3 regions of the Microbispora hainanensis genome follow, and region 2 is predicted to be linked to each of the others. Evidence: predicted binding sites of a transcription regulator. Region 2 holds the regulator's gene; each other region holds the start of a gene.
The links. The regulator HrcA, encoded in region 2, represses chaperone genes, less so after heat shock. The targets are predictions, from matches to a motif close to TTGGCACTCTCNNNNNGAGAGTGCCAA.
Positions count from the first base shown of each region.

Region 1: a site for HrcA is predicted at 6,696-6,722, ahead of OHB01_RS05685 (FmdB family zinc ribbon protein). Genes of this name have one in related genera too.
Region 3: a site for HrcA is predicted at 7,844-7,870, ahead of groES (co-chaperone GroES). Genes of this name have one in related genera too.

Region 1 is NZ_CP108086.1:1,256,113-1,266,750, reverse strand. It holds gene OHB01_RS05720 (IS256 family transposase) at 1-929, opposite strand, end outside; gene OHB01_RS05715 (hypothetical protein) at 1,414-1,881, shown strand; tRNA gene OHB01_RS05710 (tRNA-Arg) at 2,167-2,239, opposite strand; gene OHB01_RS05705 (hypothetical protein) at 2,400-2,981, shown strand; gene OHB01_RS05700 (M15 family metallopeptidase) at 3,112-4,230, shown strand; gene OHB01_RS05695 (SAF domain-containing protein) at 4,464-5,255, opposite strand; gene OHB01_RS05690 (S-methyl-5'-thioadenosine phosphorylase) at 5,470-6,276, opposite strand; gene OHB01_RS05685 (FmdB family zinc ribbon protein) at 6,339-6,680, opposite strand; gene OHB01_RS05680 (potassium/proton antiporter) at 7,178-8,683, opposite strand; gene OHB01_RS05675 (5-formyltetrahydrofolate cyclo-ligase) at 8,717-9,283, opposite strand; gene galU (UTP--glucose-1-phosphate uridylyltransferase GalU) at 9,317-10,222, shown strand; gene glp (gephyrin-like molybdotransferase Glp) at 10,227-10,638, shown strand, end outside.
Region 2 is NZ_CP108086.1:4,731,245-4,740,690, forward strand. It holds gene OHB01_RS22090 (CDP-diacylglycerol diphosphatase) at 1-221, opposite strand, end outside; gene hemW (radical SAM family heme chaperone HemW) at 602-1,822, shown strand; gene OHB01_RS22100 (DUF3097 domain-containing protein) at 1,840-2,646, opposite strand; gene hrcA (heat-inducible transcriptional repressor HrcA) at 3,092-4,105, shown strand; gene dnaJ (molecular chaperone DnaJ) at 4,106-5,245, shown strand; gene OHB01_RS22115 (16S rRNA (uracil(1498)-N(3))-methyltransferase) at 5,255-5,989, shown strand; gene OHB01_RS22120 (hypothetical protein) at 6,142-6,825, opposite strand; gene OHB01_RS22125 (SigE family RNA polymerase sigma factor) at 6,822-7,301, opposite strand; gene OHB01_RS22130 (histidine triad nucleotide-binding protein) at 7,546-7,890, shown strand; gene OHB01_RS22135 (PhoH family protein) at 7,945-8,967, shown strand; gene ybeY (rRNA maturation RNase YbeY) at 8,996-9,446, shown strand, end outside.
Region 3 is NZ_CP108086.1:3,409,311-3,419,948, reverse strand. It holds gene OHB01_RS16280 (GuaB3 family IMP dehydrogenase-related protein) at 1-992, opposite strand, end outside; gene guaB (IMP dehydrogenase) at 1,026-2,507, opposite strand; gene OHB01_RS16270 (helix-turn-helix transcriptional regulator) at 3,121-4,125, shown strand; gene OHB01_RS16265 (DUF5319 domain-containing protein) at 4,220-4,597, shown strand; gene OHB01_RS16260 (hypothetical protein) at 4,558-4,773, opposite strand; gene OHB01_RS16255 (sigma-70 family RNA polymerase sigma factor) at 4,770-5,396, opposite strand; gene groL (chaperonin GroEL) at 5,750-7,375, opposite strand; gene groES (co-chaperone GroES) at 7,443-7,757, opposite strand; gene OHB01_RS16240 (NAD-dependent epimerase/dehydratase family protein) at 8,245-9,087, opposite strand; gene OHB01_RS16235 (MarR family winged helix-turn-helix transcriptional regulator) at 9,227-9,793, shown strand; gene OHB01_RS16230 (THUMP-like domain-containing protein) at 10,022-10,638, shown strand, end outside.

The DNA.
Region 1 (10,638 bases), 3.5 Mb from region 2:
GTGTAAACAGGCCGCAGCGCTTTGGCGATCGCGTCCCAGTGCTGGCGGGCGGCGTACCGGAAGCTGGCGCGCAGCAGGTGCACCACACAGGTCTGCACCACCGCCTGGGGCCAGACCTGCTCGATCGCCTGCGGCAGGCCCTTGAGCCCGTCGCAGACCACCATCAGCGCATCACCCGCACCGCGGTTCTTGATCTCGGTCAGCACGTGCAGCCAGAACTTGGCGCCCTCACCGCCGTCACCGGCCCACAGGCCGAGGATGTCGCGTTCGCCGTCGACCGTCACAGCCAGGGCGACGTAGATGGGCCGATTGGCGACCTGACCATCGCGGATCTTCACGTGGATCGCGTCGATGAACACCACCGGGTAGACGGGGTCGAGCGGCCGGTTCTGCCACTCGGTCATGCCCTCGATCACCTTGTCGGTGATGGTGGAGATGGTCTGCTTGGATACCTGCGCGCCGTACACCTCGGCCAGGTGCGCGGAGATCTCGCCCGTGGTCAGGCCCTTGGCAGCGAGCGAGATGACCATCTCATCGACGCCGGACAGGCGCCGCTGCCGCTTGGCCACGATCTTCGGCTCGAAGCTGGCGTCCCGGTCCCGCGGCACATCGATCTCGACGGGCCCGACGTCGGTGATCACCGTCTTGGTACGGGTGCCGTTCCGGGCGTTGCCCGTCTGGCTCGCGCCGCGTTCGTGCTTGTCGTAGCCGAGATGGTCGGTGAGTTCGCCTTCCAAGGCGGACTCCAGCACCAGCTTGGTCAGCCGGCCCAGCAGCCCGTTGTCGCCGACCAGCTCCAGGCCATCAGCGCGGGCCTGCTCGACCAGCTTGGCCACCAGTTCCTGCTCTGAGGCCTGCGGCTTCTTACGCGCCACCGCGGCGTCCTCCAGGTCATTCGTCGCTTCCGATGCCTGGATCACAGTAGTCATCGATGCGTTCTCCTTGATCAGGAGTTACACCGAAGACCGTACAGTCCCAAGGGCCGCCCCTACACCGCCTCGGCGATCTCTCGGATCTGGCAGGAGGCGCGGGCGATCGGTTTCGGGCCGGAGCAGGCGGCCTCGCCGCTGGCTGCTCGGCCGTACGACCTTCGGCACGCGGCCGTCTCGCTCTGGCTCAATATCGGCGTTCCGGCAACCGAGGTCGCCCAGCGTGCCGGGCACAGTGTGGAGGTTCTCCAACGCGTCTACGCCAAGTGCGTGGAAGGCCAGGCACTCCAGGCGAACAACAAGATCACAGCCGCTCTGGACGACTGAGACAGGGTTACCTTGGAAGGGCCTCGGGCTACCCGGGGCCCTTCGCTTTCGCGGGACGTGGGGGTTAGTGCCAGCGGTCGTTGATCGCTCTGCTGGGTTGTCGTACCTGCCTGCTTTGATCCCTGATGCGGGCTCCGAGCGTGAGATGAGGTGCGGCGTGGCTGAATGCCTGACGAGTTTCGTAGAAGAGATCAAGGATCTCTACGGGGGCTTCGACATCGTAGACGGCGACAGCGGTGACGATCTGACCGTGTCGTCGACGACAGAAGCGCGGGAGGACTACTGGTGGATCGAGACTGACGACAAGTTCTTCCTTTGCAGCGCGGACAGGGAAAGCAGCGTCTACGTGCGGTTCGAATTGTGGAGCGGTCCGCCCCCGGCTGTCGATCCCTCCTGGGAGCGCTCGTGGAGCGGCCGGGTGCGCGTGCCATCAGGCAAGGTCCAGGCGCGCGAGTACCTCGGGGGTGACAACCATAAGACGTTCGACCTGGGATGCGCTGATGTCGAATGGTCGGTCGAAGTGCACGCGAAGACGCTAGAGAACGACGTCGATCCGGACTTTCCGCCTGACATCTTTCGCGTAGAGCTGTTCAAGCTGCGTTTCTGGCGCTACGACCCTCGATGAGGGCGCGGACCACCCTGCGCGTACCCCGGTCCCATGCGACCGTGACAGCCGACCGTCTCGCTGTGGTTGAACGCGGGCGTTCCGGCAGCCGAGGTGGCCCAACTGGCGGGGCGCAGCGTGCCTCTTCGCATGTGCGGCCTGACCTGGGGAAACACCTGTAAGATCATTTCGCGTATATTTCGCGATCACTGACATGCAGCTGCCTACGGCTGCATCTCACTGCGCAAGATCACGAGATGGATTCGGAGAAGCCCCAGGTGGGGGCCGTTTCGGCTGATCAAAGAGTGCCCCCGGCAGGATTCGAACCTGCGGCACCCGCTTTAGGAGAGCGGTGCTCTATCCCCTGAGCTACGGAGGCGCATGATGTGCACCAGTAAGCCTAGCGAAAGGTTGGGCCCGCTCGCGCCTCCCCAGGGGTGTCGTTTCGTGGTGCGCCGGTCATCGGCGGGCTGACCTGCGGTAAAGCGATGGCAAGTGGTCGTACGCCGGTCAGGGGAGGGGGATTACCGTCGCTGGCCGTGACCCTAACGCGACGTGGATCCGCGCGCAGGCTGCGATCGGTGCTGCTCGTCGCGGCGCTGCTCTCGCCGGCGATCCTTGCCTCGGGCATGCTCATGGCCGACTTCACCGGCTATGGGGAGCGGGCGCGGGCTCAGTTATCGGGCAGCGCGGCCGTACGCGCGGCACCGGCTCGGGCGGCGGACCAGAAGCGCGCCGAGACCACTGCCGAGACCGGGGGAGATCGGGCCCCCGCCGGAACGCCTGCTGCGCGGCCCGCCATGCCACCAACGGTGGACGGCCGAGAAGCTCAGAGGATCCACGTGATCACGATGGCGGGGACGAGACCCCTGCTGAATCCGACCCCGGTGCCCGCGCCGCCCGGTCCCGCGCGTCTCTACGAGGGGGTCGTACGGATCCTTCCGATCGCCCGGCCCGTCCAACGGATCATCCACACGGCCACGACGCCGAAGGCGAGCCGGCCGACGGAGGAGCCGGAGCCTCACGAGGAGGAGACGTTCACGTGCGAGCCGGAGTGGCGGGACACGTGGCTGTGGGAGCTCTGCCGGGAGCATGAGAGCCAGCCCGAAGGCGGGCGATGAGCTGGGAAACGCGCAAATGCGACGTGTCCGGTCGATAGCACTTAGGCGAACCGGGGCTCGGGCACACAGGGCGCTGTAGTAACGTGCGTCCCTGACCCAGGTCAAGAGTTCGCAAACGGGGGAATCGATCGTGTCATCTCCTCGATCAGCCAGGCTGATCGCGGTCGTCACGGCGATGACTTCGCTGACCGTCTCCGCACCGTACGGCACGGCCGCGCCGGCCTTGGCCGACACCACGACCGCGAAGGTCCGTACGGCGTCCGCGGGGGAAAGCGTAATGACGCTCGACAAGGAGCCCACCACGCTGACCGAGCTGCGGCGGGAGGCTCAGAAGGCGTACAAGTCGATCGAGGACGCGAACCGGGCACTGGTGGCGCGGCAGAAGAAGTTCGGCACCGTCGAGAAGGCGCTGGCGGCCAAGTTGGAGAGTCTCCAGCAGGCCACGGCGGAGCTCAACAAGATGCGCAAGCCGCTGTCGGACCTCGCCTCGTCGATGTATCAGGACCCCTCGCTCGACGGGCTCAGCCCGTTCTTCAGGGCGGGGAACGGCACGGAGACGCTCCGGAGGATCGCCGACCTCGACCACATCGTCGCCGGACGGAACAACGTGCTCGGCGACGCGGTGAAGCTCTTGGAACGGCAGCAGCGGCTCGCAGAGGAGGCGCAGGAGCTCCGGGCGGCCAGCCTCCTGCAGGAGGCGCAGCTGAGCGCGCAGGTCGCCGCGTTGCGCAAACGCTCCAGCTCGCTGGTGCGGTCGCTGACCAAGGCGCTGATCAAACTCGGTGTGAAGATCAGCAGCAAGGGGGCGGGCGGCTGCGACCCGACCAGGATCGGCCAGGCGGAGCAGTACCCGAACGGCCTGCTGCCCCAGACCATCCTGTGCCCCCTGCCGCAGGCCGGGGAGGAACTGCGGGCGGACGCGGCGATCGCCTTCGCCGATCTCAACATCGCTTACAAGAAGCGCTTCGGCACCTCGATGTGCATCTCGGACAGCTATCGCAGTCTGAGCGAGCAGCAGTCCATCTACTATCGGCGGCCCGGTTTCGCCGCCACTCCGGGCAAGAGCAACCACGGGCTGGGGCTCGCGGTCGACTTGTGCGGCGGGGTGCAGAACTTCCGGTCTGTCCAGTTCAACTGGCTGGAGGCCAACAGCAAGCGGTATGGCTGGATACACCCCGACTGGTCGTATCACAGCCCCTTCGAGCCCTGGCACTGGGAGTACGATCCCCAACTTGGCGCGAAACTCTGACGATCGCCCTCGGCCGAGCAACCTCGGCGCCGGGCGTTACGCCGGATCCGAGGAGACGTTTCGGCAGGTCACGCGTGACCAGCGGGCCTGACGGCAGGCCGGGGGCGGCGACGACGGACGCCCGCTGCGCGCCGCAGGTGACCACCGCCTGATCGGCCCCGCTGCCGTCCTGACAAGACCCGGGCGCGCTCCGCCGCCCGGGCAAATCCCCTCCACAGCCTGGGCACAGTCCGTCAGTGCGGGTGGATGGTCATCGACAGCCTGCCCTGTGCCTGGGCTTGGGCGAGCTGGGCCGCCTGCGCCGGGGTCGTGGCCAGCACCAGCAGCGCGCCGCCGTCCGTACGGCCGGGTGGCCGGGCGATCACCCGCACCTCCCGGGCGACGGTCCGGGCCTGGAAAGGCCCGTCCTCGAAGGCCGCCAGGACGTCGATCACGTCTCCCGGCGACAGCAGGCGGGCGGCGTCGGGATCGGCCATCCTGACCGGCGTCGCGACCAGACCCGGTTCGATGGCTGGCGTTCCCGCTCGCGCAGCCGACGCATCGGCTTGCGGGTCCGGCGCCCCTGGTGCCGCGGCCGGGCCGCCGCCGGCTGAGCCGACGTCCGCCGAATCACTGTCGGCCGCGCTGCCACTGGCTGAACCACCGTCGGCCGGGTCGCCGCCGCCCGAGCCGCCGCCGGCTTGGCCGCCGTACGCCTGCCCGGCCAGGGTCTGGCGGAACAGGGCCGAGCCGAGCAGCCGGGCGTCGGTGAGGAGCTCGCCTCGACGCAATGGACCGGCGAGCACGCGGCCCGAGACCGGGGTGCCCGGCGCGTACGCCCCGGCGGGCACCGCATCGGGCGGGAGCCGTACGACCACGACGTCGGCGGCTGCCAGACGGCCTCCGGGGAGATCGCGGGCGGCGGCGAGGACCTCCACCCCGTCAGGGGTGCGGACGGCCAGCAGCACGCAGGCCACCGCCAGACCGGCGAGGACGGCGGCGATCGGACGGCGACGGCGCGTCCTCAGCCGCTTCAGATCACGCATGACCATCTCGGTTTCGCCTCTCGCCTCCTTGCGAGCCTCCTTGCAAGCCTCCTCGCGAGGGCCGGTTGCATCGTGGACGCTTCACGCCGATGGCCCCCATGGATCGCCTGTCCGGGCGATGCCCCGGCGGCGGTGGCGCGCCGCCGGTTCCGCCGCCGGTTCCGCCGCCGATCGCGCGGCCGGACAGGGCCGTACGGCATGGCACGCATCGGCGTCAGGGGAGCTCGATCGGCAGCTTGATCCCGTCGAGGGCGTTGCCGCAGGGGCAGATGCGCTCCTCCGGAAGGGCCTCGACGACCTGCGCGACAAGCGTGCGCATCCGCTCCACGTTGGCGGCGAAGAAGGCCAGCACTTCCTCGTGGGTGACCCCCTCACCGGCCTCCACACCGGCGTCGTGGTCGGTCACGAGGGCGAGGGTCGTGTAGCAGAGGGCGAGTTCGCGGGCGAGCACGGCCTCGGGGTGCCCGGTCATGCCGATGATCGACCAGCCCGCCCCCGCGAACCACTTCGACTCGGCCCGGGTGGAGAACCGGGGCCCCTGGACCACGACCAGAGTGCCGCCGTCGACCGTGTCCCAGCCCGTCTCGCGGGCAGTGGCCACGGCGGCCGCCCGGCCGGAGGGGCAGTAGGGGTCGGAGAACGACACGTGGACCGCCCCGCCCGCGTCGTAGTAGGTCTGCTCGCGGCCCTGCGTGCGGTCCACGAGCTGGTCGGGGATCACGAGGGCGCCCGGGCCGATCTCCGGGCGCAGGGACCCGACCGCGCTGGGCGCGAGCACCTGGCGTACGCCGAGGGAGCGAAGGGCCCACATGTTCGCCCGATAAGGGATGCGGTGGGGAGGGAAGGTGTGGCCGCGGCCGTGCCGGGGGACGAACGCGACGGTTCGGTCGCCGATGCGGCCCACGGTGATCGTGTCACTCGGCGGGCCGTACGGCGTCGTGATGTCGATCTCTTCGGCGTCCTCAAGCAGGGAGTAGAACCCCGAGCCGCCGATGACCCCGATGTCTGCGCGATTGACCATGGGCCGACACTAGCGAACGGTGCCGCACGTCCGGCGCGTGCAGTCGGCCCCTGTGGATAACCTCAGGCGGCGGCGGTCGAACCGGACGACGACGTGCTCGACGAGGAGGCGCTCGACGACGAGGACGAAGACGAGCTCGTGGAGGTCGCGGGCTCCTTCTTGCCGGAGTCGCCGGACGACTTCGAGGACGTCGTCGTCGTGGTGGCCGTGGTCGTGGACGAGCTCGAAGAACGGCTGTCGGTCCGATAGAACCCGGAGCCCTTGAACACGATGCCAACCGCGGAGAAGACCTTGCGCAGCTTGCCCTGGCAGGCTGGGCACTCCGTGAGCGGGTCGTCAGAGAACTTCTGGACGGCCTCCAGCTGCTCACCGCAAGCGGTACAGGCGTACTGGTAGGTAGGCACTCGCTCCTCCTGAGACTGGCACTCGACCGGGTCGATTGCTAATGGTAAGCAGTCAACAAGCCCAAACGCCACTCCAGCCCGGTTTATTGCCCCGCGCCGTCCCATTCGCGCGCGCCAGGATCCCCGCCAAGATCCCCGCCGAGATCTCGCCGGGCTCCCACCGAGAACCCGCCGGGCTCCCACCGAGAACCCGCCGGGCTCCCACCGAGAACCCGCCGGGCTCCCACCGAGAACCCGCCGGGCTCCCGCCGAGATCCCAGCGGGTTCCCGCCGAGCCTCGCCCGCGATCCACGAGCGGTCCGCCCGCGGTCCGCCCGCGATCCGTCCGCAGCCCGAACCGAGCCCTGAACCGCCGCCCAAACCGCCGCCGCCCGAACCGCCGCAGCCGGAACCGCCGCAGTGCAAACCGCGGCCCGGACCGCGTCACAAAGCACCGCCCGGACCGCCGCAGCGCAAACTCAGCCCGGACCGCCGCGCGAAAGCAGCCCCTACGACGGTCAGCCGCCGCGTTCGCCGTACCAGCCGGCCAGCTTGCCGCGGCGGCTGACGGCGCGCAGGCGGCGTTCGACCGTCTCCCGCTGGGCGGCCGTGGTGACCACGAGGAGCTGGTCGCCCGCCAGCAGCCGCGTCGTCGGCGTGGGCACGAACGACTGCCCGTTCCGTACGACGAGGGTGACCATGGCGTTCGCGGGCAGCCGGAGCTCGAAGATCTCCACACCGTGCATGAGCGAGCCGGGCGGGATGCGGACCTGCAGCAGCTCGGCGTTCAGCTCTTCCAGTGGCGCGGCCTCCACGTCGAGGTCGCGGGCCTCGCCCTCCGCCGCCAGGCCGAGCAGCCTGGCGAGGTACGGCAGCGTGGGCCCCTGGAGGATCGTGAACACGATGACGATGATGAACACGTCGTTGAACAGGCCCTTCGCCCCCGGCAGCCCGGCGGCCCAGGGGATCGCGGCCAGCACGATGGGCACCGCACCGCGCAGCCCGGCCCACGACAGGAACACCTGCTCGCGCCACGACAGCGCACCGAGGCGCAGGAGCCGGGCGATCGCCGCGGACACCACCACGGACGCCGGCCGGGCGACCAGGACCAGCAGCAGGCCCGACACCACGGCTGGGACGAGCACACCCGGCAGTTCGCCCGGGTCCGCGAGCATGCCGAGCATGACGAACAGCCCGATCTGGGCGAGCCAGGCGGCGCCCTCCGCGAAGCCGCGCGTGGCGGCGCGGTGGGGGAGCCTGGCGTTGCCCAGGACCAGCGTGGTCAGGTAGACCGCGAGGAACCCGCTGCCGTGCAGCAGGGTCGCCCCGCTGTAGGTGATGAACGCCAGTGCCAGCACCGCGATCGGGTAGAGGCCGGAGGCGGGCAGCGCGACCCGGCGCAGCGCGTACACCCCCGCCGGGCCCACGGCGAGACCGACGGCCGCGCCGATGACGAGCTCGACGGTGGTGTCCAGCAGGATGTGCGGCAGCGAGAGCTCGAACGACGAGCCCGCGCTCAGCATGATCACGAGGATGACGGTCGGGGCGTCATTGAAGCCCGACTCGGCCTCCAGAATTCCGGCGAGCCGGGGCGGCAGCGGCAGCCGTCTCAGCACGGAGAACACGGCCGCCGCGTCGGTCGACGCCAGGAACGCGCCCAGCAGCAGCGCCATGCGCCATTCCATGCCGAGCAGGACGGCGACGCCCGCCGCGAGCACGACGACGCTGACCGCGATTCCGACCGTGGCGAGCACGAGCGCCGTCGGGACGGCGTCGCGTACGTGTTTCCAGTTGGTGGTGAGACCACCCTCGGCGAGGATCACGGCGAGCGCGACCAGGCCGAGTTGCTGGGCCATCTGGGCGTTGTCGAAGTTGATGCCGATGGGGCCGCCCTCGCCGAGCAGCAGCCCGAGGCCGAGATAGAGGAGCAGCGAGGGAAGGCCGGTGCGATGCGCGATCCGTACGGACGCGATGGCCGCGATGACGACGACGGCGGACAGGAGCAGCCAGACGTTCAGACCGATCCGCTCCCTTCGCCGTCTCTTATGTCAATCTTGTCATATCTGTACCAAGCGGGCGATTCCGCTGGGAAGAGCAGCAAAGCGGACGCGCTGGTCATGCGGCTCGGCGGGAACCCCCTCCAGCAACTCGCCCTCGTGCAGGAGCGCCACCGTTGGCACATTCGGCCCGACGCGGGCGAGCGCCCGGTCGTAGAACCCGCCGCCGCGGCCGAGCCGTACGCCGGTCACCCGGTCGACGGCGAGGGCCGGCGCGATCACCAGCGCGGCGGTGCGGATCGCGTCGACGCCGCGCCGGACGTCCACCGGCTCCATGATTCCGTACGGACCGGGGACCAGGGAGTCGGGCCCGTCGTACACCGCCCAGTCGAGGTCGCCGTCCGGGCGCTGCACCGGCAGCATCACCGTGGCGCCGTGCTTCCACAGGGCCAGGATCAGTCCCTGCGTGGCCGGCTCGGTGCCCGTCGACCAGTAGCAGGCCACCAGGCCCGCCATCTGCACCCACGGCTGGTCGAGGAGTAACTCCCTGATGGCCGCCGACGACTCGCGCAACGTCCCGGGATCGAGCTCCGAGCGGCCGCGCAATATACGCCGACGCAGGTTCATCTTGTCCAAAGACTGCTCCGTTAGTGTCTACTCATGGCTGACTTCGATCCCGTGACCAAAGCCGTCGTGCCCGCCGCGGGTCTCGGCACCCGCTTCCTTCCCGCCACGAAGGCGACCCCCAAGGAGATGCTGCCCATCGTCGACAAGCCGGCCATCCAATACGTGGTGGAGGAGGCCGTCTCCGCCGGACTGCTGGACGTCCTCATGGTGACCGGCCGCAACAAGCGTTCGATCGAGGACCACTTCGACGTAGCGTACGAGCTTGAGGACGCTCTTCGCGCGAAGGGCGACGAAGAGCGGCTCAACCAGGTCAAGGAGCCCGTCGATCTCGCCACCATGCACTACGTGCGGCAGGGCGAGCCGAAGGGTCTCGGCCACGCCGTCCTGTGCGCCAAGCAGCACGTCGGCCACGAGCCGTTCGCCTGTCTGCTCGGCGACGACATCATCGACCCCCGCGACCCGCTGCTCAAGCGCATGATCGAGGCGCGCGCGACCTACGGCGGCAGCGTCATCGCGCTGATGGAGGTGCCGCGCGAGCAGATCTCCCTGTACGGCGCCGCCGCCATCGAACCGACCGACGAGGACGACGTCGTCCGCGTCACGGACCTCGTGGAGAAGCCCCCGGCCGACGAGGCGCCCTCCAACTGGGCCGTCATCGGCCGTTATGTGATCGACCCCGCCGTGTTCGACGTGCTGGAGCGCACCCCGCCGGGACGCGGCGGCGAGATCCAGCTCACCGACGCCCTGCGCACCCTTGCATCGATGGGCCCGGAGGAGGGCGGTCCGGTGCACGGCGTGTTGTTCCGCGGCCGTCGTTACGACACCGGCAACAAGCTGGAGTATCTGCAGACCGTGGTGCAGTTCGCCGCGAACCGGGACGACCTCGCCCCCGAGTTCCTGCCGTGGCTGCGGGAGTTCCTGGACAAGTCCGGACAGTGAGCCGATGAAACCCGTCGACCGCCATCTCGCCGACATCCTCGCGGTGGTGCGACCGCTCGCACCGCTGGAGGTCGAGATCGAGGCCGCCCTCGGCGCCGTGCTGGCCGAGGACGTCGCCTCGCCCGTCCCGCTGCCGCCGTTCGACAACTCGGCCATGGACGGCTATGCCGTACGGGCCGAGGACGTGGCCGCCGCGCCCGTCACGCTGCCCGTGATCGGGGACGTCGCGGCGGGGGACGGCGGGCTGAACGCCCTCGGCCCCGGCCTGGTCACCCGCATCATGACCGGGGCGCCCGTGCCCACCGGCGCCGACGCCGTCGTTCCGGTGGAGTGGACCGACGGCGGCACCGCCCGCGTACGGATCGACAGGCCGGCCCCGCCCGGCAACGCGATCAGGCGGGCGGGCGAGGACGTGC
Region 2 (9,446 bases):
TTGAAGCAGTCCTGACTTTTTGTCCAGAGGGGCTCCTTACTGTGGGGATTGCCGCAATCATTTTCGTCGGGGTCTGGGCCGCATGTCGGTGAAGGCGCGGAGAGCGCGTGCCCGGCGCCGGCGAGAATGCTCGCGCCTGTGAGTATGGTGGCGCCCGCCATACTGGAGAACTGGATGAACCGGCGCCGCGTCAGCTCGCTCGCCTCGTCGTTTTCATGCATGACTACCCCCGACAACCCGCATCTGTTGCTATTTGCCGCGATCTTCGCGCGCCTTGCGGTTCAGGCCGTACGCGAGACCGGAAACGGCGTCGTCAGTGAAAGATCGACGCACTCGGCGAGGTTGATCCCCCCTCTGGTGGCCGGTAAAAGCCCCTGGCGCAGGCTTGATTTTCCGTAGGAAAGATCGGAACACTTCCCCGGGGGGTCGAGAGAATCTCCTGGCGCGCGGCGAACGGACCCGGAAATCTCGGCCGGGCGAATGCTCATAAGAGATATTCCGGCATCGCATATCGTGCGATATTCGGGCGAGAGCGAAAAACCGGCAGTGATACCAGACCGGGCGTCGAGGGCAGGGGGCGAGTGGCGGCAGACTGGAGAGTGTGCCTTCCGTGCTTCCCGACGGCGATCCCGTCCCCCCGAGCGGCGAGCTGCCGTCCGAGGCCCTCGACGGGCTCGGCTCCCGTCCGTTCGGCTTCTACGTCCACGTCCCGTTCTGCGCGACGCGCTGCGGCTACTGCGACTTCAACACCTACACGGCGTCCGAGCTGGGGCCCGGCGCATCACAGCGCGACTACGCCGCCACCGCGGTCGAGGAGATACGGCTGGCCCGGCGCGTGCTGGGAGACGCCGCGCCGCCCGTTGAGACCGTCTTCTTCGGCGGCGGCACGCCGACCCTGCTGCCCGCCGCCGACCTCGTACGGATCCTGGACGCCATCGGCGAGGAGTTCGGCCTGCGGCCCGGCGCCGAGGTGACGACCGAGGCCAACCCCGAGTCCGTCGACCCGGCCTACCTGAAGGAGCTGCGGGCGGGCGGGTTCACCCGGATGAGCTTCGGCATGCAGAGCGCGGGCGAGCACGTCCTCGCCGTCCTCGACCGGCGGCACACCCCCGGCCGGCCCGCCGAGGCCGTACGAGAGGCCCGCGACGCCGGGTTCGAGCACGTCAACCTCGACCTCATCTACGGCACGCCGGGGGAGAGCGACGACGACTGGAGGGCCTCCCTGGAGGCCGCGCTGGCCGCCGGGCCCGACCACGTCTCGGCGTACTCCCTGATCGTCGAGGACGGCACCCGGCTCGCCGCACGCATCCGGCGCGGCGAGCTGCCGATGCCGGACGACGACGTGGCGGCCGACCGCTACCTGATCGCCGAGGAGATGCTGACGGCCGCGGGCCTGAGCTGGTACGAGATCTCCAACTGGGCGGCGGGAGACGAGGCGCGCTGCCGCCACAACCTGCTCTACTGGACCGGCGGCGACTGGTGGGGGGCCGGGCCGGGGGCGCACAGCCACGTCGGCGGCACCCGCTGGTGGAACGTCAAGCATCCGGCGGCGTACGCCGCCCGGCTGGCGGCCGGGACCTCGCCCGCGCACGCCCGCGAGGTGCTGTCGGCGGAGGACAGGGCCGTCGAAAGGGTCATGCTGGAGCTGCGCCTCGCCTCGGGTCTCCCGCTGGCCGACCTCGCCCCCCAGGCGCGTACGGCGTGCGCGCGGGCACTGGCGGACGGACTGCTGGAGGTGGAGGCGTTCAAGGCGGGCCAGGCCGTGCTCACGCTGCGCGGCAGGCTGCTCGCCGACGCGGTGGTCCGGGACCTCACCCCTTAGATCCGGGATCTCACCCCTTAAACGGGGGCGGTGACGAAGTCGATCAGTTCTTCCACACGGCCGAGGAGCTCGGGCTCCAGGTCGGCGTAGGTCGTGACCCGGCTCAGGATGTGCCGCCACGCCTCCTGGGGGTCCATCCGCCAGCCGAGGGCGGCGATCACGCCCTCCTTCCAGGGCACGCCGCGCGGCACGTCCGGCCAGGCGGGGATGCCGAGCGCCCGGGGCTTGACCGCCTGCCAGATGTCCACGAACGGATGCCCGACGACGAGCACGTCGTCCCCGGACACCCGGGCGGCGATGCGGCTCTCCTTCGAGCCGGGCACCAGGTGGTCGACGAGCACGCCGAGCCGCCTGCCCGGCTCGGGGCCGAACTCCTCGACGATGGCAGGGAGGTCGTCCACCCCTTCGAGGAACTCGACGACGACCCCCTCCACCCGCAGGTCGTGTCCCCAGATCTTCTCCACCAGCGAGGCGTCGTGGACGCCCTCGACGTAGATGCGGCTCCCCTTGGCGACCTGCGCGCGCAGGCCCTCGACCGCGATCGACCCGGAGGCGCTCCGCAGCGGGCCCTTGGGGCCGGCCTGGGGCCGCACCAGCGTCACCGGTTTGCCTTCGAGGAGGAACCCGGCGGGCGTCAGCGGGAACACCCGCCTGCGGCCGAACCGGTCCTCCAGCGTCACGGCCTCCTTGTCGCAGGCCACCACGGCGCCGCAGAAGCGGCCCTCGGCGTCCTCCACCACGAGGTCGGGCTCTGCCGGGACCTCGGGGATCTGCCCCCGCCGTGGCCGCCGCCAGTCTCCGGAAAGCACGTCCCGCCCGTACATGCGGGGAACGCTAGCAAATCACGCCCTGCGGCGGCGGGCCGCGGAGCGGCGCGCGAGTACGACGATCGTCACGATCGGCGCGGCCAGGAAGCCGGCACGACCGGCAGGACGGCGAAGAGCACCCAGGGACCCACAGCAGCGCGGGGCCGGATCGGCCGGGGAGCGGCGTACGGCGGGGGAAACGGGTGCGGCAGCCACAGGGGCGCGCCGGGCCGTGCCGGGGGCATCATGGGCGGGGAACCCGCGTGGTCGCCTCGGCCGGCGCGGGTCTCTGGTGCTCGTGCATAGGGTGAAGAGTCGGCCATGCGGCTTGCGGTCGATTCGCAGCCCGCTTGTCCGTGCCCCCCTGCGCGTTATCGCACCAGGTGGGGTGGTAGCCGTACACTTGGCACTCGGGAACACAGAGTGCCAGAGTCGGTGTTTCCAGGCACAGGGAGGTGACACATTGCTCGACGACCGCAAGCTCGCCGTCCTGCGGGCCATCGTCGAGGACTACGTGTCCACCAACGAGCCGGTGGGGTCCAAGGCCCTGGCGGACAGGCACAACCTCGGCGTCTCTCCGGCGACGATCCGCAACGACATGGCGGCGCTGGAGGAGCAGGGCTACATCACCCAGCCGCACACCAGTGCCGGAAGGGTGCCGACGGACAAGGGATACCGGCTGTTCGTCGACCGGCTGTCCCAGATCAAGCCGCTGTCGGGTGCCGAGCGCAGGGCCATCGAGACCTTCCTCGCCGGGGCCGTGGACCTCGACGAGATCGTCATGCGTACGGTGCGGCTGCTCGCGCAGCTCACCCGTCAGGTCGCGGTGGTGCAGTATCCCTCGCTCACCAGGTCGTCGGTCCGCCATGTGGAGATCGTCCCGCTCGCGGAGCGCCGGGTCATGCTGGTGCTGATCACGAACACCGGGCGGGTCGAGCAGCGTGTGGTCGATCTGCCCGAGGCCATCGCCGACGACCGGATCGCGAATCTGCGCGCCGTGCTCAACGCGTGCCTGGACGGCTGCGGCCTGTCCCAGGTGCCGGAGACGGTGGCCGACATTCCCGACCGCCTGCCCCCCGAGGACAGGCCGGTGGCGGCCACGATCCTCTCCGTGCTGCTTGAGACGCTCGTGGAGCGGCACGAGGAGAAGATCGTCTTCGGTGGCACGGCCAACCTGGCCGCCGCCGACTTCAGCATCGGCCTGCGGGACGTGCTGGAGGCCCTGGAGGAGCAGGTCGTCCTCATCCGCCTGCTGGGGGAGACCGGCGGGCTTTCCGAACTGACCGTCCGCATCGGATCCGAGAACCCCTACAGCGGGCTCCGCGGCACGTCTATCGTGGCCGCCGGATACGGTTCGGGCGACAGAGAACTGGCCCGGCTCGGAGTGCTGGGCCCGACACGAATGGACTATCCGGTGACGATGGGTGCGGTGCGCGCGGTGGCGCGTTACGTCGGCCAGATCCTGGCGGGGTCATAAGTGTCCAACGACTACTACGCGACCCTTGGCGTACGGCGCGACGCCAGCCAGGAAGAGATCAAGAAGGCATACCGCCGTCTTGCCCGTGAGCTGCACCCGGACGTCAACCCCGATCCGGAGACCCAGGAGCGGTTCAAGGAGATCAACCAGGCGTACGAGGTGCTGTCCGACGCGGGCAAGCGCCGCATGTACGACATGGGCGCCGACCCGTTCGGCGGTGGCGGCGGAGCGGGGGCCGGAGCCGGCGGCTTCGGCGCGGGCTTCCCGTTCAGCGACATCATGGACGCCTTCTTCGGCTCGGCGGGCGCCGCGCGGGGGCCCCGCTCCCGTGCCCGCCGGGGCCGCAACGCCACCATCAGGGTCGAGCTCGACCTGGCGGAGGCGGCCTTCGGCACGACCCGCGAGATCGTGGTCGACACGGCCGTGGTCTGCGAGGTCTGCCAGGGCTCCGGGGCGGCGTCCGGCACGCACCCCGACACCTGCGACATGTGTCACGGGCGCGGCGAGGTGTCGCAGGTGACCCGTTCGTTCCTCGGCCAGGTCATGACCTCGCGTCCCTGCCCCCAGTGCGGCGGGTACGGCAGCGTCATCCGGCACCCCTGCATGGAGTGCTCGGGCGAGGGACGGGTGCGGACCCGGCGCACGATCAAGGTCAGGATCCCGGCCGGCGTCGAGGACGGCACGCACATCCAGCTCGCCGGCGAGGGCGAGGTCGGCCCCGGCGGCGGGCCTCCCGGCGACCTGTTCCTGGAGATCGTCGAGCGGCCGCACCAGATCTTCGAGCGGCGCGGCGACGACCTGCACTGCACGGTGGCCATCCCGATGACGGCCGCCGCGCTCGGCACCTCGCTCACGATCGAGACCCTCGACGGCGCGGAGGAGATCGACATCCGGCCCGGCACCCAGGCCGGCCAGGTCATCCCCCTGTACGGCAAGGGCGTCCAGCGGCTCAACGAGACCGGCAGAGGCGACCTGCTGATCCACGTGAACGTCGAGACGCCGAGCAAGCTCGACCCGCAGCAGGAGGAACTGCTGCGCGAGCTGGCGAAGCTGCGCGGCGAGGAGCGCCCGCCCGGCAAGTTCTCCCCGGGCCAGCAGGGCTTCTTCTCCCGCCTGCGGGACGCCTTCAACGGCCGCTGAGCTGATCGCATGACTGTTCCCGTGTTCCTGTCGGACGCGGCCGGCCAGACGGGGGACACGATCGTCCTCGACGGGCCCGAGGGGCGGCACGCCGCCGCCGTACGCCGCCTGCGGCCGGGGGAGCGGATCGACCTGACCGACGGCGCGGGGCGGGTGGCCGAGTGCACGGTCACGGCGGCGGGGAAGGACTCGCTGACCGCCGAGGTGCTGCGCCGCTATGAGGTCCCGCCGCCCCGGCCGAGACTGGTGGTCGTCCAGGGCCTGCCCAAGGGCGACCGGGGCGAGCTCGCGGTCGAGATGATGACCGAGGCCGGGGTCGACGTGATCGTCCCCTGGGCCGCCTCCCGGTGCGTCACCCAGTGGAAGGGCGACCGGGCCGCCAAGGCCCTCGCCCGCTGGCGCGGCACGGCCCGCGAGGCGGCCAAGCAGGCCCGGCGCTTCCATCTGCCCGAGGTGACAGAGCAGGCCACGACCGCGGCGGTCGGCGCGCTCGTCTCGTCGGCGGCGCTCGCGGTCGTCCTGCACGAGGAGGCCGCCGAGCCGCTGAGCCGCCTGCCCCTGCCGGAGGAGCCGGGCGACATCGTGATGATCGTCGGCCCGGAGGGCGGCGTCACCGACGAGGAGATCGCCACGTTGCGGGCCGCGGGAGCCACGCCGGCCCTGCTGGGGCCGACGGTGCTGCGCACCTCGACTGCGGGCGTGGCCGCGGCGGCCGTCCTGATGTCCCGCTGCGGCCGCTGGTGACGCACGGCCGCGGCGCATAGCCCGGCCTCGGCTCATAGTCCGGCCGCGGCGCATAGCCCCGCCACGGCTGACAAAGCCGTCCCGTCAACTCGGAGGCCGGGACCGGCCCGTCCACCGGGCCGCGGACCCCGGCCGACGACCAGGGGGCCGGGTCAGGGCGAGGGCGAGGGCGACGGGGCCGCCGCCGCTTCGGGCGTCGCCGCCTCCGCGGGAGGCGGCGTGCTCGGGGTGACCGGGGGCGCGGACGTCGTGCGCGGAGGCGACGACGGGCGGCGCGAGGCCGACGGCGTCGTCACGGGCGTCTCCTGCGTCACCGACGTGGGCGAGCACGTCGGCGGGAGGGCCGTGTCGGGCTCGATCACCCCGGCCTCGGGGGTGGGCGTGACGCAGGGATCGGACGGCGACGGCGACGGTCTGGTGGTCGCCTCCGTCTTGGGCGTGGGGGTCGGGCTGGGCCGTTCGCGCGACGGGCTCGGGGTGACGGGCACGATCACGACCGGCCGCGAGGGCTCCGCCGGGTTGGGCGGCCGGATCACCGACGAGGTGTCCCTGTTGTCCTCACGTTCGTCGCCGGCGTTGGAGATGCCCGTTGATTGCGCCACCTGGTCGCGCAGGCCGGGGACGATCATCACGACCGCGCCCGCCACGAGCACGGCCCCGGCGGCGGCCGCTCCGACCCGCCGCCACAGCAGGTGCCGCAGGCCGCGCAGACCACGCTGCTCGATCCGCCCGCGGATGATTTCGAGTCCATCGGGAGACGGCACGACCGAGTCCGCCTCCGCGCGCAGGGCACGGCGGAGCAGCTCGCCGTACTCGTCGTCGGGAGGGAAGGTCATGAGAACTGCTCCAGTGCCATCCGTAGTGCGGCCATGCCGCGGGCCGTGTGACTCTTCACGGCGCCCTTGCTGATCCCCATCGCGTGGGCGATCTCGGCTTCCGACAGGTCGCCGTAGTATCGCAGCACCAGTGCCTCGCGCTGCCGGGTGGGTAAGCCGCGCAGCGCCTCGATGACGGCCGAGCGCTCCAGTTCGCCGATCGCGCCGTTCTCAGCGCTGGGCGCGTCGGGCAGCCCCTTGGGCGCGTACTTCTCGACGACCGCTCGGTGCCGCAGCACGGAACGCGATCGGTTCACGACCGATTGCCGAAGGTAGGCCAGTGCCTTGTCGGTGTCCCTCAGCCTGCGCCAGGCGCCATGAAGGGCGACGAACGCGTCCTGAACGACCTCTTCGGCGCTGGCCACATCACGCACCAGCAGCACGGCGAGACGCACCAGTGACCGATAGTGAGCGCTGTAGAGCGCCGTCACGGCCATGTCGGCATCCCACCCGACGGGCACCGTTCCCAACGACCTGTCGGCCACGAGGGTCTCGGTGGTCACATCAATAGGACGCTCGTCATCCTCGGGGGGTTTACGTTCTTCCGAATCATGAGGGGGCATGGCCCAGTGGTGTCCTCGCCCGACACTAGGGGGGTTTTCTGGTGCAGTCTCGCACACTCACCCTAGCCCGGGGGATCATTGCAGTCATCAACTAGTGTCAACGGCTAGGCTTTCGCGCGTGAGCGACTGCCTCTTCTGCAAGATCGTGGCCAAGGAGGTCCCGGCGGACATCGTCCTGGAGACCGGGCGGGCGCTGGCCTTCCGCGACATCAACCCGCAGGCCCCCACCCACGTCCTCGTCGTGCCGAGGGCCCACCACGAGAACGCCGCCGCGCTGGCGGCGGCCGACGACGGCCTGGCAGACGACCTGCTCAAGGCCTGCCACGCGGTGGCCGTACAGGAGGGCGTGGCCGAGAGCGGCTACCGGATCGTGTTCAACACCGGAGAGGGCGCCGGGCAGACGGTCTTCCACGTCCACGCGCACGTCCTCGGCGGCCGGGGCCTCACCTGGCCCCCCGGCTGAGCGGCTAAAGTGGGGAGGGAGCTAGGGAGGCGATCAGGGCCGCAAAGGCCGCCCATGTCCGAGTCACAGCAAATGCACAAGACCCAGGCCAAGGTAGTCATCCCCGAGGGGCAGCCGATGGTCAGCCTCCTCGGGTCGGGCGACGAGCTGCTACGGGTCATCGAGGGCGCCTTCAGCGCCGATATCCACGTGCGGGGCAACGAAATCACGATCACCGGCAGTCCCGAGGAGAGCGGCATCGTCGTGCGCCTCTTCGAGGAGCTGGTGGAGCTGGTCGGCTCGGGTGCCGAGTTGTCCCCCGACGCGGTCGAGCGCAGCATCCACATGCTGCGGCAGGCCACCGACCGTCCGGCCGAGGTTCTGTCCCTGGACATCCTGTCCTCGCGGGGCCGCACCATCCGCCCGAAGACGGTCAACCAGAAGCGGTACGTCGACGCGATCGACAGGCACACGATCGTCTTCGGCATCGGCCCCGCCGGCACCGGCAAGACGTATCTGGCGATGGCGAAGGCCGTGAAGGCCCTCCAGAACAAGCGGGTCAACCGGATCATCCTCACCCGCCCCGCCGTCGAGGCGGGGGAGCGGCTGGGCTTCCTGCCCGGCACGCTCTACGAGAAGATCGACCCCTACCTGCGGCCGCTGTACGACGCGCTGCACGACATGCTCGACCCCGAGTCCATCCCGCGCCTGATGTCGGCGGGGACGATCGAGGTCGCGCCGCTCGCGTACATGCGCGGACGCACGCTGAACGACGCCTTCATCATCCTGGACGAGGCGCAGAACACCTCGCCCGAGCAGATGAAGATGTTCCTGACCAGGCTCGGGTTCAACTCGAAGATCGTGGTCACCGGTGACGTGACCCAGATCGACCTGCCCGGCGGCCAGGACAGCGGCCTGAAGGTCGTCCAGCAGATCCTCGACGGCATCGAGGACATCCATTTCAGCAGGCTGACCAGCGCCGACGTCGTACGGCACAAGCTGGTGAGCGACATCGTCGACGCCTACGGCCGGTACGACGCCGCGATGGCGTCGGAACCGCGCGCGATCAACAAGCGGCCGCGGAACAACCGGCGGTGAGCGGGACCATGACGGGTGAGGAGACCCCGTGAGCATCGAGGTGGCCAACGAGTCCGGCGTCGAGGTCGACGAGTCGGCGCTGGTCGAGCTGGCCGGGCACGTCCTCGGCCGGATGGGGATCAACCCGCTGGCCGAGCTGTCGATCCTGGTGATCGACGAGGCGGCGATGGCCGAGCTGCACGAGCAGTGGATGGGGGAGCCGGGGCCGACCGACGTGCTGGCCTTCCCCATGGACGAGCTGCGGCCCAACGTCGGCGGCCGGGACGAGGACGACGCGTCCCCCGACCCGGCGCTGCTCGGCGACGTGGTGCTGTGCCCCCAGGTGGCCGCCAAGCAGGCCGCCGAGGCCGGGCACAGCGCGCAGGACGAGCTCGAACTGCTGTGCACGCACGGCATCCTGCACCTGCTCGGCTACGACCACGCCGAGCCGGAGGAGCACGCCGAGATGTTCGGGCTGCAGGACGAGCTGCTCGGCGCCT
Region 3 (10,638 bases), 1.3 Mb from region 2:
GGGCCGTGCAGGATCTCCCGCAGCGTGCCGATCGTGCCGAACTCCACCCGCTTGCCGCGCGGCAGCTCGGGGTGGTGGGCCTCGGAGCCCCAGTGGAACCCGCGGCCGGGGGCCTCGGAGGCCCGCGCGAGCGGCGAGCCCACCATCACGGCGTCGGCGCCGCAGGCGATCGCCTTGGCGATGTCGCCGGAGCCGCCCATGCCGCCGTCGGCGATGACGTGGACATACCGGCCGCCCGACTCGTCCATGTAGTCGCGGCGGGCCGCGGCCACGTCGGAGATCGCGGTGGCCATCGGCACGACCACGCCCAGCACGTTGCGGGTGGTGTGCGAGGCGCCGCCGCCGAAGCCGACCAGCACGCCCGCCGCGCCGGTGCGCATGAGGTGCAGCGCCGCCGTGTAGGTCGCGCAGCCGCCCACGATCACCGGGACGTCGAGCTCGTAGATGAACTGCTTGAGGTTGAGCGGCTCGGCCCGGCCCGACACGTGCTCGGCGGAGACCGTCGTGCCGCGGATCACGAAGATGTCCACGCCCGCGTCGATCACGGCCTTGTGGTGCTGCACGGTGCGCTGCGGCGACAGCCGTACGGCGGTCGTGACACCGGCCGCGCGGATCTCCTCGATGCGCCGGCCGATCAGCTCGTCCTTGATCGGCGCGGTGTAGATCTCCTGCAGCCGCCGGGTCGCGGCCTCCTGGTCGAGGGCGGCGACCTCCTCGAGGAGCGGCGCCGGGTCCTCGTAGCGGGTCCACAGCCCTTCGAGGTCGAGCACGCCGAGGCCGCCCAGGCGCCCGATCTCGATGGCGGTCTGCGGCGACACGACGCTGTCCATCGGGCTCGCCACGAGCGGAGAGTCGAACCGGTAGGCGTCGATCTGCCAGGAGATCGACACCTCCTCCGGGTCACGGGTGCGCCGGGAGGGCACGATGCCGATCTCGTCCAGCGCGTAGGCACGCCGCCCGCTCTTGCCGCGCCCGATCTCCACCTGTGTCATATCGCCTGTTCTTTCCGTTTCTTCCGGTACGAGTTATCGACCGTGGTAGTTCGGAGCCTCGACCGTCATCTGGATGTCATGCGGGTGGCTCTCCTTGAGCCCGGCCGCCGTGATCGGCATGAGCTGCGCCTTCTCGTGCAGCTCCTCGATCGTCCGGGAGCCGGTGTACCACATGCCCTGCCGCAGGCCGCCGACGAGCTGGTGGGCCACCGCCGCGACCGGGCCGCGGTAGGGCACCTGCCCCTCGATGCCCTCGGGGATGTACTTGTCCTCCCCGGACACGTCGGCCTGCGCGTACCTGTCCTTGCTGAACGACGCGCCGCCGCGCTCGCGGTTGCGCACCGCGCCGAGCGACCCCATGCCCCGGTAGGACTTGAACTGCTTGCCGTTGATGAAGATCAGCTCGCCGGGCGACTCCTCGCAGCCGGCCAGCAGCGAGCCGAGCATGACCGTGTCGGCCCCGGCGGCCAGCGCCTTTGCGATGTCGCCCGAGTATTGCAGGCCGCCGTCGCCGATGACCGGCACGCCGGCCGGGCCGCACGCCAGCGCGGCCTCGTAGATGGCGGTGAGCTGCGGGGCGCCCACGCCCGCGACGACCCGGGTGGTGCAGATCGAGCCCGGCCCGACGCCCACCTTGACCGCGTCGGCGCCCGCGTCGACCAGCGCCTGCGCGCCCGCGCGGGTGGCGACGTTGCCGCCGATGACGTCCACCCGGCCGTTGGCCTTGATCTTGGCGACCATGTCGGCCACGCCGCGCGAGTGCCCGTGCGCGGTGTCGACGACGATGACGTCCGCGCCCGCCTCGATCAGCGTCATGGCGCGCTCCTCGGCGTCGCCGGCGACGCCGACCGCCGCGCCGACCATCAGGCGGCCGTCGGCGTCCTTGGTCGCGATCGGATACTGCTCGCTCTTGGTGAAGTCCTTGACCGTGATGAGGCCCTGGAGGCGGCCGGCCTCGTCCACGAGGGGGAGCTTCTCGACCTTGTTCTGCCGCAGCAGCCGGAACGCCTCGTCGCGGTCCACCCCGACCGGCGCCGTCACCAGCGGCATCGGGGTCATGACATCGCGTACGGCCCGGCTCTGGTCGCTCTCGAAGCGCATGTCGCGGTTGGTGACGATGCCCACGAGCACGCCGTCCGCGTCGGTCACCGGGACCCCGGAGATCCGGTAGGTCGCGCACAGCCGCTCGACGTCGGCGAGGGTGTCCTCGGGAGAGCAGGTGACGGGGTTGGTCACCATCCCCGCCTCCGACCGCTTGACCAGGTCGACCTGCCGCGCCTGCTCCTCGATCGAGAGGTTGCGGTGCAGGATGCCGATGCCGCCCTGCCGCGCCATGGCGACCGCCATACGCGCCTCGGTGACCGTGTCCATCGCGGCCGACACCAGCGGGATGCGCAGCGTGATGGTGCGGGACAGCCGGGTCGTCGTGTCCGCGTCCCCCGGCTGCAGGTCCGAATAGGCGGGAACGAGGAGCACGTCGTCGAACGTGAGTCCCGGTTCGGTGAACTTGGCCATCTGCTGCACCCCTCCTGCGCTGTGGGTCCCTCGCGCGTAGGTCCCTCGCCAGACCCGAGGTCAGTCTAGTGGGCGCCCCAAACCGCTTCCGGCCGACCTGTCAAGAGGGAGGGCACAAAAAGTGGGGGGACCGGCTTCCGGTCCCCCCACTTCCCCGCGTCGTGCCCGCCACGCCCGTCGAGCCCCCCTCCGCGCCCGGCAGACGCGGCGTTCCCGGCTAACGCTGGGTCAAGAATGCGTCACGCAGCGTCTATGCGCAAGGGCGTAACGTGCAACTGCACAAAGATGCATTTCCCGTCTCCCGGAACTGTGCCGGAAACAAATGCGAACCCTCACGTCCATACAAAAGCCGCCACCGTCGGCCGTGCCAAATGTGGGAACAGTGCGGACAGCGTGCGATATCCGAGCTATTCTCGCGATCCAAGAGCGAGGGGGGTGCGGCGGAAGTCGGCGCACCGGAGGCCGGAAAACGTTTTCGCCCGGCCAATCAGCGTGTGGATCAACGCGTACGACGCGATCGGCACGCCGCGACCGGCACGGCACCATCAGTGCGGCGCGACCAGTGCGGTGCCACGGGCGCCGCGCGACCAGTGTGACCACCGACGGAGCGAGCATGAGTACGACGCGCAACCCCGCCTCCCAGGCCGACCCGTTCGAGAGCCTCGGGCTCTCCCCCGACCAGGCGGCCCTCTACACGGCCATGCTGCGGCTGCACCGCGCCACGCTGACCGAGCTGGCCGAGGCCGTCGACCGGCCCGCAGAGGACGTTCTCGACGCCCTGGACGGGCTCGTACGGCTCGGCGCGGTCAACCGGCGGCGCGAGGAGTTCCTCGCCCGGCATCCGGTCGCGACGATCGGACGGCTGGTGGCCGAACGGCTCGACCGCATGGCCCGGGAGACCCGCCAGATCGACGAGGCGCTCGCGGCGGCCGGCCGCCTGACCCATCACTACGACGCGGGCCACGACTGGCACAGCGGACGGTTCTCGGTCGAGCCGCTGAGCGGCGCCGACGAGCTCTGGGAGAGCGTGATCGGCCTCGCTTTGCAGGCGCCCCCCGCCGAGCTGGTCATGGCCGTGCCCGACCGCCGCACCATGGCCAGGTTCGCCGACGGATTCGTCGGCCAGTGGATCCAGGCCGCCGCGGACGGCATCCTGCGCCCGCGGATGGTCGTCGCGCTCGACGCCGTGTCCGAGCCCGCCATGCGGCAGGTGTGCGCGCGGTTCTCGGCGGCGGGCGCGGGGCTGCGCGCCCTCGACACGGTGCCGAGCTGGTTCTTCGCGCTCGGCGAGGGCACCGCCGGGCTGCCCGCCGAGTGGGGCGTCCCGCTGCCCGAGCACTCCTACAACTGCTACCTGGTCCACGCCCCGGTGGCGGTGGGGGCGCTGCGGGCGCTGTTCGAGGAGCTGTGGGCCCGGGCCGCGCCGATCTTCCCGCGCAACAACGCCCAGCAGGTGCTGCGGCTGGCCGCGCGCGGCCTGTCCGACGACGCCATCGCCCGCCACCTCGGCGTCTCCGTACGCACGGTGCGGGCCAGGTTCGCCGAGGCGATGTCGGAGCTGGGGGCCCAGTCCCGTTTCCACGCCGGAGTGGAGGCGGCCCGCCGCGGCTGGCTGTGAGACCACCTCCAGGATCACGGCCGGATCACGGCCCGACCAGCAGATGGGGCGCTCTTTCGCTCGTGGAGGGGGCCGTGGTCATAAGGTGGGATGCGTGCTGGAAGACGTCCCCCGCGACCCGTTCGCGGATGACCCCAACGACCCCGCGGCGGAGCTTGGAGCGCCCGATGACGTGGAGCCGCTGACGCTCGCCGAACGCGACGAGGCGCTGACCGATCTCGCCGACGTGGAGGTCTTCCGTTCCCTGCTCGAACCCCAGGGCGTGCTCGGTCTCGTCCTCGACTGCCCGGAGTGCGGGGAACAGCACTACTTCGACTGGGACCTGCTGCGCGGCAACCTGCGCCAGATGATCGACAACGGCCGGCCGCAGGTCCACGAGCCGGCCTACCAGCCCGACCCGGCCGACTACGTCAGCTGGGAGTACGCCCGGGGCTATGTGGACGGTGTGATCGACACGGAGGAGAGCCGCTGACTGTCCACGTCGACGACGAGCGCGCCGAGCAAGCGGATGGCGGCGTCCGCGCCGCCCACCAGCTCACGGCGGGCCAGCGCGTCGAGGAGGGCATCGGTCCTCAGTACTTCGCCCTCCACATCGGCATCGCCGTACGACCCGAGGTGGCGAGCCGTACGACGACGTTTCGTGGTCACGCAATCGACTCCAGCTCGGCCAGTTGCCGGAGCCTGGCGAGCGCACGATGCTGCGCGACCCGGACGGCACCTGGTGACATGCCGAGTACATTACCCGTCTCTTCGGCCGACAGGCCCGACACCACCCGCAGGATGAGGAGCTCGCGCTGCGTGTCCGGGAGCCGGGCGAGCAGATCGCGGGCGTGCTGCGCCTCGATGTAGCGCACGACCGTCTCCTCCGGTCCCGGTCCCTCGTCGGGCCCGTCCGGCAGGTCCTGCGTCGGCACGGCCGAGCGCACCGAGCTGCGCAGCGCGTCGGCCACCTTGTGGGAGGCGATGCCGAAGACGAACGAGGCGAACGGGCGGCCCATGTCGCGGTAGCGCGGCAGTGCCGACAGCACCGCGATGCACACCTCCTGGGCCACGTCGTCGGCGATGTGGTAGTGACCGGACACCCTGCCCAGTCGGGCTCTGCAGTAGCGAACCACCATCGGGCGTAAATGTCCCAGCAGTGATTCGATCGCGGTGCGATCTCCCTGTACGGCAAGGCTGGTCAGTTCCCTGAGGTCGGGCTCATCCGATCTCGTCGCAAGCCTTACCCCAGTTACGGCGTCGGCGACGCATCCCTCGGTCACGTTAGGCATGATGCCCGCCGCGATCGTTCATGTCGTCATGGTTAATGGCTACGGATTGGTCACATTGACGCGTCGATAACACGCCGTAATCATGTGATCACTCGTCCGTTGGAACATTCCAACCAGAAAGCCCAAAACGCGGGATATACGCCGGACGACTTGACAGGGAAAAAGAAGCGTGCGTCGTTCGCATTGCCCGCGAGGCGGCTTCGTCCCCGGCGGCCCGTCCCGCGACACGGCGGGCAGGGGGCGGGCACGGGGCGGGCACGGGGGGCACGGGGCGGGCACGGGGCGGAAAAGCAGCGCGCCCCGGGTCCGCCCTTGCGGGCGGGCGCGGGGCGCGAGGCGCGGAAGGCGCGGGATCAGTGGCCGTGACCGTGGCCGTGGCCGTGGCCGCCGTTGGCGGCCGGAGCCTCCTCCTCGGGCTTGTCCACGACGAGGGCCTCGGTCGTGAGCAGCATGCCGGCGATGGACGCGGCGTTCTGCACGGCCGAACGGGTCACCTTGACGGGGTCGATGACGCCCTGGCCCACCAGGTCGCCGTACTCGCCGGTGGCGGCGTTGAGGCCCTCACCCGCGTTCAACTCGGCGATCTTGGTGGTGACGACGTAACCCTCCAGGCCCGCGTTCTCGGCGATCCAGCGGGCGGGCTCGATCAGCGCCTTGCGGACGATCGAGACACCGGTGGCCTCGTCGCCGGTCAGGCCCAGGTCGTCGAGCTCCTTGGACACGTGCACGAGCGCGGAGCCACCGCCGGAGACGATGCCCTCCTCGATCGCGGCGCGGGTCGCGGAGATCGCGTCCTCGAGGCGGTGCTTCTTCTCCTTCAGCTCCACCTCGGTGGCGGCGCCGACGCGCAGCACGCACACGCCGCCGGCCAGCTTCGCGAGACGCTCCTGGAGCTTCTCGCGGTCCCAGTCGGAGTCGGACTGCTCGATCGCGACCTTGATCTCGCGGATGCGGTCCTCGATCGCCTGGGCGTCGCCGGCGCCGTCCACGATCGTCGTGGTGTCCTTGTTGACCACGACGCGGCGGGCCGTGCCGAGCACCTCGAGGCCGACGTGCTCCAGCTTGAGGCCGACCTCCTCGCTGACGACCTGGCCGCCGGTGAGGATCGCGATGTCCTGCAGCATGGCCTTGCGGCGGTCGCCGAAGCCCGGGGCCTTGACGGCGACGGACGTGAAGGTGCCGCGGATCTTGTTGGTCACCAGGACGGCCAGGGCCTCGCCCTCGACGTCCTCGGCGATGACCAGCAGCTGGCGCTTGGTCTGGGCGACCTTCTCCAGCAGCGGCAGGAAGTCCGCGATGGAGGAGATCTTGCCCTGGGTGATGAGGATGTACGGGTCCTCGAGGACCGCCTCCATGCGCTCGGAGTCGGTCACCATGTAGTGCGACAGGTAGCCCTTGTCGAACTGGAGGCCCTCGGTGAACTCCAGCTCCAGGCCCATCGCGTTGGACTCCTCGACGGTGATGACACCGTCCTTGCCCACCTTGTCGAACGCCTCGGCGATCAGGCCGCCGATCTTCGCGTCCTGCGCGGAGATCGTCGCGACGTTGGCGATCTCCTTCTTGTCCTCGACGTGGCGGGCGCTGCTGAGCAGGCGCTCGCTGACCGCCTGGGCGGCCTTGTCGATGCCGCGCTTGAGCCCGAGCGGCTGCGCGCCGGCGGCCACGTTGCGCAGGCCCTCGCGGACCATGGCCTGGGCCAGGACGGTCGCGGTGGTGGTGCCGTCGCCCGCGATGTCGTTGGTCTTGGTGGCGACTTCCTTGGCGAGCTGGGCGCCCAGGTTCTCGTACGGCTTGTCCAGCTCGACCTCGCGAGCGATGGTCACACCGTCGTTCGTGATCGTCGGCGCACCGAACTTCTTGTCGATGACGACATTGCGGCCGCGGGGGCCGAGCGTCACCTTGACGGCGTCGGCGAGAGCGTTCACACCACGCTCGAGAGCGCGCCGCGCGTCCTCTTCGAACTCCAGGATCTTCGGCATTCAGGTCTCCTTGTGAGCGCGCGGAGCCCCGGGCGCAAGGTCCCGGGGCTCCACAAGCCGGCGCGGCCTACTTCTCGATGATGGCGAGCACGTCGCGGGCCGAGAGCACCAGGTACTCCTCGCCGCCGTACTTGACCTCGGTGCCGCCGTACTTGCTGTAGAGGACGACGTCGCCCTCCTTGACGTCGAGCGGGATGCGCTTCTCGCCGTCCTCGTCCCAGTTGCCCGGGCCCACAGCGAGGACACGGCCCTCCTGCGGCTTCTCCTTGGCGGTGTCCGGGATGACCAGGCCGGAGGCGGTGGTCTGCTCGGCCTCAAGCGGCTGGACCACGATGCGGTCGCCAAGCGGCTTAACGGGAACCTTGGTGGCGGTCGTCACGATCGGACCTCCCCTTCAGATTGCGATGAATGAGCTGAAGAGGCGACCAGCGGCCTGCCGTCGCGGGTGTCAGACCTGTCTCGTCGCTGTTGGCACTCTCAATGGCAGAGTGCCAACACGAAACAGTATGCAAGTGGCGCGTGACAGTCAACACGAACCGGCATCGCAGGTCAGACGCATCCGGCGGCGACGCTCCCGAGGTTATGCCCCGTCCGCCGCGCCGGCGTCACCGCCGCCCGCTTCCGGCGGACCGGCGCCTCTCAGCAGGGACAGGCCGCGGGAGGCGCGACGGCGGGCCGGGTTGCCGGCACAGGCGGCGGGGCCACGTTGCGCGGACAGGTCGCGGGGAGTCGCGGCGACAGGCGGCGGGCCAGGTCGCGGGGACAGGGCGCGGGGCGCGGGGCGCGGGGACAGGGCGCGGGACGCGGGGACAGGGCGCGGGGAGTCGCGGCGACAGGCGGCGGGGCCACGTCGCGGGGCACGGGGACGGTCAGGCGCGCGAGGCGTACGACCCGGAGCGGACGTCGTCCAGGAGGCCGGGGCGGCTCGGCCTCCAGCCGAGGACCTTCCTGGCCAGGTCGCCGCTCACCACCTGGCTCAGGGCCAGCCCCTCGGCGAAGGGACGCCCGAGCACCTCACCCGCCTCGTCGATCGGCCACGGCACGGCCTTCCCCGTACGGCCCGCGGCCGCCGCCACGTCGGCGACGCTCACCGCCTCCTCGGCGACGGCGTGGAAAAGGCTCCCCGGCGCCGCCTTCTCGATCGCGAGCACGAGCAGGTCCGCCAGGTCGTCGACGTGCACGGTCGCCCAGGTGGGCGCCGGGCCGCCCGCGTGGACATAGCGGCCGTCCTCCTGCCCGGGGGCGGTGAGCAGGGTGGGGATGCCGACGCCCCGGCCGTACACGATGCCGGGCCTCACGACGACGCCGCCCGCGTCGAGCACGAGCCGTTCCACCCGCGGGCGATAGCGGGAGGGGGTGATGGGGTTCACCGGCGCGTCCTCGCCCGCCGCCTCGGTGGTGGCGCCGAGCACCCAGACGCCGCTGATGTAGACGAGCCGCGCGCCCCCTCCGGCCAGCGCCTCGATCGCCGCGACGTCCACCTGCTCGTCACCGGTGGGGTTGGCGGAGTGCACGACGACGTCGATGTCCGGCGTCACCGCGCTCTTGAGGGTCTCGGGTTCGTACAGGTCGCCATGGCGCACCTCGCCGGGAACGGCGGTGTCGCGGGCCTTCGGCCGTACGAGCGCGACCGCCTCGTGGCCGCGCTCGGCGAGCCGCTCCGTCAGCACCGAACCGATGTAGCCGGTCGCGCCCAGCACCAGGATCTTCATTTTTCCACCTCTAACATTTTGATGTTTGACTGTTCGATGCCAAAGGTAGCGTAGATCCTATCGATATTTCAACGTCGAAATGTCCGTTACCATGGGTGGTGGAGGAGGAGCGGCGAGGAGAACCCAGACCGCGCGCGCTATGAACGACACCCTCACGAACGAGACCCCCGGGAACGACACCCTCGCCGCCGGCGACCCCGCTCCCCACAACGACGCCGTCGACCAGATCCTCGGCCAGTGGGCCCGGGTGCGCCCTGACGTCGACTGCTCGGCGATGGGAGTGGCCGGGCGGATCTCCCGCGCGTCCCGCCTGCTGGAGAAGGGCATCAAGGAGTATTTCGCCGGGCACGACATCGAACCATGGGAGTTCGACGTGCTCGCGACGCTCCGCCGTGCCAACCCCGATCACCGGCTCTGCATGAGCGATCTCGCCACGGCCGCCATGGTCAGCTCCGCCGCGCTCACCAACCGGGTGGACCGCCTCGTCGCCCGGGGCCTGGTGCATCGCGAGGTCGCGCCGTCCAACCGCCGCATGGTCCTGATCACCCTCACCGGCGAGGGCCGTACGGTGGTCGACACCCTGCTGGAGGGTCACGTGGCCAACGAGGAGCGGATGCTGTCCGGCCTCACCGGCGAGGATCGGGAGCGGCTGTCGGGGCTGCTCTGCAAGCTGCTCGCCTCGCTCGGCGACACCGGCTCCCGCTGACCGGCCCCGAGCCTGCGGTCACCGCCTCCGCGGTCACCGCCTCCGCGGTCGCCGCCGCCGCGGTCGCCGCCGCCGCGATCGTCCACACGACGAAGCCTCCGCCGACGTGCGCGGCTCGGCGACACCGGCTCCCGCCGACCGGCCCCGGAGCCGTCGTCGGCTCCGGGTTGTCCACAGGGCGGAGCCTCCGGCCGACGTGCGGGTCCGGCAAACGGTAGCGTCGCGAGCGTGGACCTGGACGCCTTCCGCACGCTGCTCACACCCGCCGGGCGCGGGGCCCTCGACGAGGCCGTGAAGATACTCGCCGACGGCGCCGATCCCGTGGCCGCCGCGAGCGCGATGCGCCGAAGCCACCCGGCCGACCTGACGGCGGCGGCGCTCACCCAGGCGTCGCTGCGGCGGCGGGCCGAGGCGAAGTTCGGCCCCGACGCCGCCGTCATGTACTTCACCCCTCACGGGCTGGAGCAGGCCACCCGTCCCGAGGTCGCCGCACACCGCGCTGCCAGGATCCGGGCCTCCGGAATCCGGGCCGGCGACATCCGGGCCGGCGACATCCGGGCCGGCGGAGGGCCGGAGGGCGGCCCCTCCGTGCTGGACGTCTGCTCCGGGATCGGCGGCGACCTGCTCGCGCTGGCGAGGGCGGGCTGCCCGGTGCACGCCGTGGACCTCGATCCGCTGACCGTGGAGATCGCCCGGGCCAACGCGGCGGCGCTCGGCCTGTCCGCCCTGGTCGACGTCCGCACGGGCGACGCCGCGCTGGCCGACCCCGGCGGATACGACCTGCTGTTCGCCGATCCCGCCAGAAGGGGGGCCAGGGGACGGACCTTCGACCCGATGGCCTACTC